DNA from 2 places in the Aliamphritea ceti genome. Region 1 is predicted to be linked to the other one. Evidence: predicted binding sites of a transcription regulator. Region 1 holds the regulator's gene; the other holds the start of a gene.
The links. The regulator sigma-54, encoded in region 1, starts transcription at its own class of promoters, with help from an activator protein. The targets are predictions, from matches to a motif close to TGGCACNNNNNTTGCTNT.

Region 1 (5,434 bases):
ACATATGGTTTCAGAAACGTTGCTATTTGTGATTCTTAAGTTTTTCTTTATGTTTGATAACCTGTCGATCGAGCTTGTCAATCAGGCCATCAATTGCTGCATACATGTCATCGTGTTCGTGTGTCGCGAACAGTTGGCCACCGGCTACGTGAACATCACCTTCAGCCTTCTGCCGGCTCTTTTCTATGCTCAGAGTTACCTGAGCATTGGTGATGTTGTCAAAGTGACGTTCCAGCTTACTGAATTTGCTGTGCACATAGTTGCTCAGTGAATCTGTCAGTTCAACATGGTGACCAGAAATATTGATTTGCATGGCAATCTCCTTGTTAGTGCATTACGGACATAATCCGTAATTTCATTAAACCAGACGCTTTCGCTCATTTGAAGGTGGAATGTTCAAAGACTCGCGATATTTAGCAATGGTTCGTCGGGCGACTTTAATTCCCTGCTCATCCAGCAGTTGAGTAATCTTATTGTCACTCAGTGGTTTTGCAGGGCTTTCAGCTGCAACCAGTTTTTTAATCAGTGCACGTATTGCAGTAGAAGAACAGGTTCCACCGCCGTCGGTACTGACGTGACTGGAGAAAAAATATTTTAGTTCGAAAATACCCCTTGGGGTATGCATGTACTTTTGGGTTGTAACTCTGGAAATGGTTGATTCATGCATATCGACAGCTTCGGCAATATCGTGCAGTACCATTGGTCGCATGGCTTCTTCGCCTTCTTCCAGGAAGTCTTGCTGACGGGCAACAATTTCCCGGGTTACTTTGAGTAAAGTTTCATTACGGCTGAGAATGCTTTTTATAAACCAGCGGGCTTCCTGTAAATGACTTTTCAGATAGGTATTATCCGGGCTGTTATCTGCGCGCTTAATTAAATCTGCATAGCTGTCGTTTATGCGCAGGCGGGGGGATGCTTCCGGACTTAGCCGGACTTGCCATATACCTTTATCTTGGCTGACGAATACATCAGGAATTACATACTCTGAATGTGTAGTTGTAATGCTGGCGCCAGGTTTTGGATTAAGTGTCTGGATCAGAGCAACTACTGCCTGTAACTGAGGTTCTTTCAGGCGGGTTTTACGCATTAATAATTTGTAGTCATGATTGCCAAGGATGGGCAGGTATTGGCTGACAACTTTGCGTGTTTCTTTGAGGTAAGCAGTGTCTGCCGGCAGCTGATTAAGTTGCAGCATCAGGCATTCACTCAAGTCTCGGGCAGCAACGCCTGGTGGATCAAATTGCTGTACTCGGCGAAGTACTGCTTCAATTTCATCCAATTCAGTTTCTTGTAAGAACTGGTCGTCCTGACTTATAAAGTGCTCGTGGATCGCTTCCAGTTCGATACTCAGGTAGCCATCAGGGGTAATACCATCAATGATATTCGTCGCGATTAACTGATCCAGTTCGCTCATTGGCGTAAGGTTAAGCTGCCAATTTAGATGATCCTGAAGGGTTTCAACGGCTGTGTCGTTAGCTTCAAAGTTGCTGTCACTGAAGTCGTTATTGCTGGTGGAGCTGCTGGGAGTCGCCGTCTGAAAGGTGTCTTCCCACTGGCTGTCAGTTGCCAGTTCGTCTGGAATGTCTTCGCTCCAGTCGCTGTCCGCGACATGGGTTTCTTCAGGCTCAGCGCTAACTGTTTCGGTCGTTTCCTGCTTGGCAGGGGAGTCAGCATCGTGCTCCGTTTTTGCTTCATTGCTTTCGGACGAATCTTCCTCGCCAACTTCCAGCATTGGATTTGAGTCGAGAGCTTCCTGGATTTCCTGTTGCAAATCAAGCGTTGACAGTTGTAACAGCCGAATCGCCTGCTGCAATTGCGGGGTCATCGTAAGGTGCTGGCCAATCTTCAGTTGTAACGCTTGTTTCATATAACTGCTTGTACCTGTCAGATAAAGAAGGGGTGAAAACTACAGACGGAACTGCTCGCCAAGATATGCCTGCTTCACTTGCTGATTACTCAGTATATCTTCTGGTGCGCCAGCGGCAAGGATATATCCTTCACTGACGATATATGCCTGTTCACAAATGTCTAAAGTTTCGCGAACATTGTGGTCAGTAATCAGAATACCAATGTTTTTACTTTGCAGGTGTTTGATTGTTGCTTTTATATCTGTAACTGAAATAGGGTCTACGCCAGCGAAAGGTTCATCCAGCAGGATAAAGCTAGGTTCGGTTGCCAGCGCACGGGCAATTTCAACCCGCCGACGTTCACCGCCTGACAGGCTCATACCTAGGCTATCAGCCAGATGTGTTACGTGAAACTCTTCCAGTAACTCTGAAAGTTTTTCTTCGCGTTGCTGTTTGTTAAGTTCAGGGCGGGTCTCGAGAATCGCCATAATATTATTGCGAACGCTCAGCTTCCGAAAAATGGATGCTTCCTGAGGAAGGTAGCCAATGCCTTTTCGGGCACGATTATGCATAGCTTGTCTGGTGAGGTCCTGACCATCGAGCTGGATAGTGCCCTTGTCAGCATCTACTAAACCGACAATCATATAGAAACAGGTAGTTTTACCTGCGCCGTTAGGGCCAAGTAACCCAACAATCTGGCCACGTTCAATGTGCAGGGAGACATCTTTTACAACTGACCGGCCTTTGTAACTCTTGGCCAGGTTAAGAGCTTCTAAGCTACTCATTAATTAGTGTCGCTCTGAGTTGCTTTAGGCTGAATCACCATAATTACCCGTTCGTTTGAGGATTTATTGTCGCTGAAGGCTTCGATGGTACTTTTTTTCATATCGTATACGATACGGTCTCCGGTAAAAACGTCGCCACCCTGAGTGACTTTAGCTTTGCCGGTGATAACCAGTACTTCTGCAAGCGTATCGTAATCCAGCTTACTGCCATAGGCATGGGTCAGAGGGTCTTGTTTATTGGGCTTTTGTTCATAGTGAGCGGGTGAGCCAAGGGCTTTAATATTTGTAACCCCACCGTTAGCCTGTTTTAACTCGACAGTACTTCCTTCAATTTTTAGAGTGCCCTGTTGAACGTTGACTGCGCCTTTGTAGACAGTTATCCCTGTTAGTTCATTCATGTTGGCGTTGTCGGCAGCTATATGAATGGGTTGGGATTTATCTTCAGGTAGCGCTGTAGCCAGGCTGGAAAACAGAGCTGAAAGTAGAATGAAAGGTGTTGCAATACGGCTAATTGACATAGTGAAGCCCTTTTACTTGGGATTGCAATTCGACAGTGTTGACGTTGAAATCAGCTTGCATGCCAACGCCTGTAGTTCGGCCTGACTGGTCAGATATTGTGACTTTTGAAGCTGTTTTCGCAAGTTTTTTTTCAGTGAAGACAGTCAGAACCTCGGTATTAATCGTCTGCTGTTTTTCAGGCTGTTGATGATCTCTGATGATCACATTGCCGATAAATTCAATCTGCTTGCTCTGATCTGGAATTTCGCCCTGATTACTATTAACTGAATTAGTAAGCTTACCCAGTTCGAAAAAGTGTATTTCAGGTTTTAATAATTCCAGACGTTGTTTTGCTGGCAGGTGTTCAATGAATTCTGAGGTAAGTGACTGAGTCTTGAATCCATCGGAACTGAAATCTTTGCTGTGGCTTTGCTTGATAAAATAGTCTGCTTGCGGGTGAGCAGGCTTGTTATCAGCATTTTTTGGTTTCTGCCCTGGGTCTTGCCAACCCAGGTAGAAAACACTGACGCCTACAATAAGTATCGCAATGAGTAAGCGTAGTCGGGACCGTGACATCACAGATATTCTGCCCAGATTGCATCAAGTTTCTGCTGCGCTGCAAGAATCGTTTCGCAGAACTCTCTGCCTGCGCCTTGTCCGGCCAGACGGGTTGTGCACCAGTCTGCATGCTGACGCACAAAGTCATGGCCGCCATTAACCGTTGCACCAAAAACCACCGCACGAATAGCGGCCAGGTCTGGCAGGTCATCGCCGATATATGCTGTGTTGTCAGGGGTAAAACCAGTATCTGACCAAAGTTCTTTCAGAGCTGTTAATTTATCTTCGCGTCCCTGATACAGGTAATGGATACCTAAGGAATTAGCGCGTTTTTCAACCTGGGGAGAGCTTCGGCCAGTTATAATGGCTGTTTTGATGCCTGCTTGCTGCAGCATCTTGATACCAAGTCCGTCCAGAGTATTGAAATTTTTAATTTCGCTGCCGTCCGGGAGAAAGTTTAATTTTCCGTCTGTGAGAACACCGTCGACATCAAATACCGCAAGCCGAACATTTTGCATATTTTGGATAAGTTGTTCAGAAATGTTTGCCAGCATCAGATAACTCCAGCCTGTAACATGTCGTGCATGTTAAGAGCGCCTACCGGCGTTCCTTGTTCATTCAGTACAATTAATGCGTTAATCTTATGTGTTTGCATAATTTGTAATGCTTCAGCGGCAAGCATTTCGGCTTCTGCTGTGGTGCATTCACGGGTCATGACCTGGCTGATTGGAGTGTTCTTCAGGTCAATATTTTGATCCAGAGTTCGGCGCAGGTCACCATCGGTAAATATACCGGCAAGTTTGCCGTCTGCACTTTGAATACCTGTCATACCTAAGCGTTTGCGGGTTACTTCAATTAAAGCATTATCCAGTGAAGTATCAGGGCTGACCATAGGTATTTCGTCACCGCTGTGCATAATATCTGCAACCTTCAGCAGCAGGCGACGTCCCAGGCTTCCTCCGGGATGAGAAAATGCAAAGTCTTCTGCACTGAATCCGCGGGCTTCTAAAAGAGCAATAGCTAATGCGTCTCCAATAACAAGTGCCGCTGTGGTGCTGGATGTAGGTGCTAATCCAAGCGGACAGGCTTCTTCGGTAACGGCAACATTTAAATTAGCGTTGGCGAAACGTGAAAGTGTTGATTCAGGGTTACCAGTTATACTGATCAGAGGGGCATTCATACGTTTGATCAGTGGTAGAAGTGCAGTGACTTCACTGGTTTCTCCGGAATTAGATAATGCAATTATCAGGTCGTCCGGAGTGATCATTCCTAAATCACCGTGACTGGCTTCACCTGGGTGTACAAAAAAAGCCGGTGTGCCAGTAGATGCCAGCGTTGCTGCGATTTTCTTACCGATATGGCCTGATTTACCCATCCCGGTAACAATAACTCTGCCGCTACAGTTGAGTACGAGTTGGCAGGCGTTATCAAAGTCGCCGTCTAAATGCTTTTCCAGATCGGCAATTGCCGCCTGTTCAATGTTGATCGTTCGGCGCGCTGAAGCTAGAAAATTAAATGTTTTACTCATTACTTAAACGCTCATTTGGTATAACACACCTAAATATGTAGCATAGCCAACCAGTAGCAATGCGCCTTCCGGACGGCTGATACGCGGTGGCTTCTGCCACAGAGCTAAGACCAGCAGCAAGGCGGTAAGGCTAAGCGTAACGCCATAGTCTCGCCATATTACGACCGCATCAAATGTAATTGGTGCCAGAAAACCTGGTACAGCCATAACTGCTGCAA
Region 2 (5,434 bases), 2.0 Mb from region 1:
TGAAGGGTTTTAAGAAGCATCTTGCGTTGCGTTATCATCTGGCAGGTTAATCTGGAGGCAATCAGGATGATTATTCCCCGCACCATCAGGCAGTTTAAAGAACGGATAGATCATAAGGCCGGGCCTCATGGAGAGCTGTTCGCACCTTATGAGGGAGATGAAGTGGTATCGCTGGATTGTGAAACCACTAGCCTTAATGTCAAAGAAGGAGAGATTCTTTCTATCGGTGCTGTAAAGATCAAAGGTCAAAAAGTTGTCACCAGTGAAAGGCTGGATATTAAACTTAAACCGCCAAAAAGCCTTACCGGAGATTCGATAAAAATTCATAAGATACGAGCTGCAGATCTGGTTGATGGTGTGGAGATGGATGAGGCGTTGGAGCAGGTGCTGGCGTTTGTAGGCAATCGTCCCGTACTGGGTTATTACGTCAATTATGATATTCGTATGTTAGATAAATTCTTGCGGCCCCGTTATGGCTTTGGGTTGCCGGGAAAGGCAATTGAGTTGTCGCATGTATATCATGACATTCTTAAGTGGAAGAGTATTGGCGGCAATGTTGATCTCAGGTTCGATACAATTTCTAAGAATCTTGATATTCCGATACTTGAGCGGCATACCGCGTTAGGAGATGCCATTACGGTGGCGTTGATGTATGTGCGTCTGAAATACGGAGAAGCTCCGAGGGTGTAATTTGTTATATCTATCTGTCAAAAAATGAACGGGCTTAATGGCCCGTTTTTTGCTTTTAAGTGTATGTGTATAGTTTTTTGACGTTATTGAATGACGTTTTTTTGGCGAATATGGAAGATTATTACTTGAATAGACCTAGTCTACGCATATAATGTCAATATATTGCCGATTTCTGAGGTGGGTATGATCGAAAGAGCTGACATAAATTCTGTTTTAGAACAGATGCGCGCGATGAAGTCCCAGGCGCAACAAGGTATGCAGCAGGCTCCAATGGCGATGCCGGTTGCTGGTGTCACTGATGATGCACCAGGTTTTGGCGAAATGCTGAAAGGGGCTGTGGATAAAGTGAATGGCATGCAGAAAGAAGCCAAAGCTCTGTCTACGTCTTTTGAGCGGGGAGACCCGGGTGTTGATTTGCATCAGGTGATGATCAGCATGGAAAAAGCATCTGTTTCATTTCAGGCGATGACGCAGGTTCGAAACCGGATGGTGTCGGCCTATGAAGATGTTATGAAGATGCCAATTTAATGGCACTTTTTAAATTAACGGTTGTGTAAGGCACTCAACTAAATGGAAAACGCATCTATGGCAGCGGGTGGCAGCAAAGGGGTTACCTTTGGTTACAATCGTTTAAGCTTAGTTCGTCAGCTCGGGCTGATGATTGGCTTGGCGGCTACTATCGCTATCGGTTTTGCTGTGGTGCTGTGGTCTCAGGAACCTGATTACCGGGTTCTGTATAATAATGTTGCCTATGCTGATGCGAATGAAATCGTTGATCAACTACAGTTATTCGGTATCCCTTATAAGTTTGATTCATCAGGTCGTTCGATCCTGGTGCCTAATGAACAGTTACATAAAGCACGTTTGCGTCTCGCCTCTGAAGGTTTCAGTGGTGATAACACTGTTGGCTTCGAGTTGCTCGACAAAGAACAAGGGCTCGGCACCAGTCAGTTTATGGAAAACGCCCGCTATCGCCGTGGTCTTGAGGGGGAGCTAGCCCGTACGATCAGCAGTATGATTTCGGTACGCAAGGCGCGGGTTCATCTGGCGTTACCTAAGCAGTCTGTATTTGTTCGCGATCAGCGTAAGCCAACAGCCTCAGTGTTTCTTGAGTTGTTGGCAGGGCGTAAGTTAGACCGTGTGCAGGTTGAAGCTATAGCTAATCTGATTGCATCCAGTATTCCATCACTCTCCAGTGAAGATGTAACTGTTGTTGATCAGAAAGGGCGACTGCTGAATACACGTGATGCAGATGTTGATGTGGTGTTGGCGGCGAAGCAGCTGGAGTATACCCGTAAGATTGAAGAGACATTGCTAAACAGGGTAAACAGTATCTTACAGCCGGTTGTTGGATTAGGTAATTTTCGGGCAGAAGTCTCTGCTGATATCGACTTTACAGCTGTTGAGCAAACGGATGAGATTTTTAATCCGGACTTACCTTCTTTACGTAGTGAGCAAACCCTGGATGAGAATACAACTGGGAGCGATGAAGCACGGGGAATTCCTGGGGCATTATCTAACCAGCCTCCGGGAGAAACGACTGTCCCTGAAGTGGTTCTCGACGCTAATGGTGTGCCTATAGCAAAAAGTGAACCGCCACAAAGTGCCCGTTCACAGGCCACGCGTAACTATGAGCTAGATCGTTCGATAAGCTACACGCGACACCAGATGGGGCGTGTTAAGCGTCTGTCTGTTGCTGTAGTCGTTGATGATTTTCTTCCTGCGGGAGGAGCTGCTGGCGCTGGTAAGACTGCCTGGGCTCAGCAGGATCTGGATCGGCTGACGATTCTGGTTCGGGACTCCGTAGGGTTTTCTGCGTTACGTGGTGACAGTGTGAATGTCTTGAATTCACCTTTTGCTGCGCCGGAAGAGTTTGTTGATGAAGAAATTCCAATCTGGCAGCAGGAATGGGTGTGGGATATTGCCCGGAAGGCTGCTGCAGGTTTATTTGTTCTGTTGCTAGTGTTTGGTTTGTTGCGTCCAATTCTGAATCATCTGGCTGTTGCCAGTCAGAAAGAAAAAACAGATGAGAGCAGTCCTGAAGGTGAGATCTCTGCGCAATTAGAGTCATTGGAAATGGATGGTATGTCTGCTGATCAGGTGACTTTCAGTGGTATTGATAGTGCTTTGTCACCGACGCCTAATGAGACATACGAATATCAGTTAAATGCCATTCGCAGTATGATTGCTGAAGACCCTGCCAAAGTGGCGCAGGCGATTCGTCAGTGGGTAAACGAAGATGAGTGAGCCAAATCAAAGTACTGAGCCAGCTATTGAGTTGAATAAGCTGCAGAAAGCAGCGGTATTGCTTATCAGTATGGGGGAGGCTGATGCCGCAGAGATACTCAAGTATCTGGGGCAGAAAGAAGTTCAGCTGATCGGTTCTGCGATGAATGACCTGGATAATATTCCACAGTCAGCGGTAGAAGCGGTAATGGCAGACTTTATGGAAGCGATTAGTGACCAGACAAGCATTGGTATTAATAATGATATTTATATTAAAGAGATGCTTGGGCAGGCCTTAGGTTTAGAGAAAGCTCAGACGCTGATCGACCGGATTCTGATGAATACCAATACATCCGGTCTTGAAACATTGCGCTGGATGGACCCGCGTCAGGTTGCGGAAATAATTCGTTACGAACATCCTCAGATTCAGGCAGTGGTGTTGGCATATCTTTCTGCCGATCAGTCTGCGGCAGTGTTAGCAAGTTTTGATGATGTAGTGCGTCTGGATATCCTGATGCGTATTACCGCGTTGGATCAGATTCAGCCATCTGCGCTGCAAGAATTGAATGATATTCTGGAAGCGCAGTTTGCCGGTGCATCCAGTCAGACAGCATCTCTGGGTGGCCTGAAAACAACCGCAGAGATTATGAACTTCATTGACAGTTCTCTTGAGCAAGACATTATGGAGAAAATCAAAGAAGTTGATGAAAGTCTCAGCGACCAGATTTCCGATCTTATGTTTGTATTCGATAATCTGATTGATATTGAAGATCGTGGTATTCAGGCTATTCTTCGTGAAGTAAATACCGATGTACTGGTGGTTGCGCTTAAAGGTGCTGATACCAGTTTGCAGGAAAAGATTTTCCGCAATATGTCTAAACGTGCTGCTGACTTGCTGCGCGACGATCTGGAAGCGAAAGGTCCGGTACGTGTAAGTGAAGTGGAAGAAGCTCAGAAAGAGATTCTGGGTGTGGCACGTCGCCTCGCAGATGATGGTGAAATCATGCTGGGTGGCGGTGGCGAAGAGATGCTCTAACCGATGAAAGCTATTGATAGTTCTATGGTGCGTATTCGCGCCGATGAAGCAGTAATCACGCAGCCCTGGGAATTGCCAGTGGTGAAGAGCCATCATGTAGTGGCTTTGCATGAAATGCCTCAGGAGCCTGAGGTTGCCGTTGTTGAAGATGAAATTGTTGCTGAAAAGCTTACCTTATCTGAACTTGAGTCGATTCGAGAAAATGCTCGTCAGGAAGGTTACAAGGAAGGACTTAAGTCAGGCACTGAAGTTGGTCAGCAAGAGGGGCAACAAGCTGGTTATCAGGAAGGCTTAGCTGCCGGTAATAATGATATTGCTCAACAGGTGTCGAAGTTAGAAGCAATGTTTCTGCAGCTTGAGCAACCGTTGGAGCAAATCAATACTGACGTCGAAAAAATGTTGGTGGATATGGTGCTGGAGTTGAGCCGTGCAGTTGTTAATGCTGAACTAGAAACCAGCACAGAGGCGGTTAAACAAGCCGTTCAGGATGCAGTGTCGCAACTACCCAGAGAGAGTGGTACGGTTAATATATCTGTCAATCCTGAGCAGGTAGAGCTGCTTGAGCCTTTGCTGCAAAGTCATGATAACTGGCGGTTTTTGGCGGATGATTCGATTCAGGCTGGTGGTTGCAAGGTTAAGACCAGTAATGCATTGATCGAGCATACAGCTGAGGTACGTTTTCAGGCAGTTGCCAGCCAGTTACAGGCACATCTCATTGAGGTGGCACACCAGGGTGCGCCTGATTTAAATAATGAGTGATAATCGTCTTTTAACGCGTTTATCACGACTTCATAATGTGTCTTATGTCCCGCCCGTGCCTGTTTCTGAAGGCCACATAACCCGTTTGATTGGACTTACACTTGAGGCTGTCGGTATTAAAGCTTCAATGGGTGATTATTGTCTGGTTTATCCTGAAAAAGGTTTACCAACGGAGGCTGAGGTTGTTGGTTTTGCGGGCGATCGTATTTATTTGATGCCAATAGATGTTGTGGAAGGGCTTGCCCCTGGGGCTAAAGTTCTGCCAAAGCAGGGTGGTGGTGATGTAGAGGTTGGTTTTAGTCTGTTAGGCCGGGTTATTAATGGTATTGGTAAGCCGCTGGACGGGCGTGGGCCTTTGGGGTGTGATACCCGAGTGCCTTTGCATGGTCGTACTATTAATCCTCTGGCTCGCCAGCCAATTAATCAGACGCTTGATGTCGGTATTCGTTGTATGAATGCCCTGCTAAGCGTTGGCCGGGGGCAGCGTTTAGGTTTGTTTGCCGGCAGTGGTGTCGGTAAAAGTGTATTACTGGGGATGATGACCCGCTTTACTGAAGCAGAAATAGTTGTTGTTGGTTTGATCGGTGAGCGGGGGCGAGAGGTACGGGAGTTTATAGATCACAGTCTGGGCGCAGAGGGGATGGCTCGTTCCGTAGTGGTTGCCTCTCCCGCAGATGATTCTCCCTTGATGCGGTTACGTGCTGCGCAGCTGACTACCCGTAT

Region 2: fliE (flagellar hook-basal body complex protein FliE) is a predicted target of sigma-54. The motif match lies at 729-746, and genes of this name have one in related genera.

What each region holds. Positions count from the first base shown of each region.
Region 1 is NZ_AP025282.1:1,357,704-1,363,137, forward strand. It holds gene ptsN (PTS IIA-like nitrogen regulatory protein PtsN) at 1-4, opposite strand, end outside; gene hpf (ribosome hibernation-promoting factor, HPF/YfiA family) at 23-313, opposite strand; gene OCU49_RS06205 (RNA polymerase factor sigma-54) at 359-1,867, opposite strand; gene lptB (LPS export ABC transporter ATP-binding protein) at 1,907-2,632, opposite strand; gene lptA (lipopolysaccharide transport periplasmic protein LptA) at 2,632-3,150, opposite strand; gene lptC (LPS export ABC transporter periplasmic protein LptC) at 3,140-3,706, opposite strand; gene OCU49_RS06225 (KdsC family phosphatase) at 3,706-4,242, opposite strand; gene OCU49_RS06230 (KpsF/GutQ family sugar-phosphate isomerase) at 4,242-5,216, opposite strand; gene OCU49_RS06235 (calcium/sodium antiporter) at 5,220-5,434, opposite strand, start outside.
Region 2 is NZ_AP025282.1:4,539,504-4,544,937, reverse strand. It holds gene OCU49_RS20570 (DUF294 nucleotidyltransferase-like domain-containing protein) at 1-50, shown strand, start outside; gene OCU49_RS20565 (3'-5' exonuclease) at 67-690, shown strand; gene fliE (flagellar hook-basal body complex protein FliE) at 874-1,218, shown strand; gene fliF (flagellar basal-body MS-ring/collar protein FliF) at 1,261-2,937, shown strand; gene fliG (flagellar motor switch protein FliG) at 2,930-3,952, shown strand; gene OCU49_RS20545 (flagellar assembly protein FliH) at 3,956-4,711, shown strand; partial or broken gene fliI (flagellar protein export ATPase FliI) at 4,704-5,434, shown strand, end outside.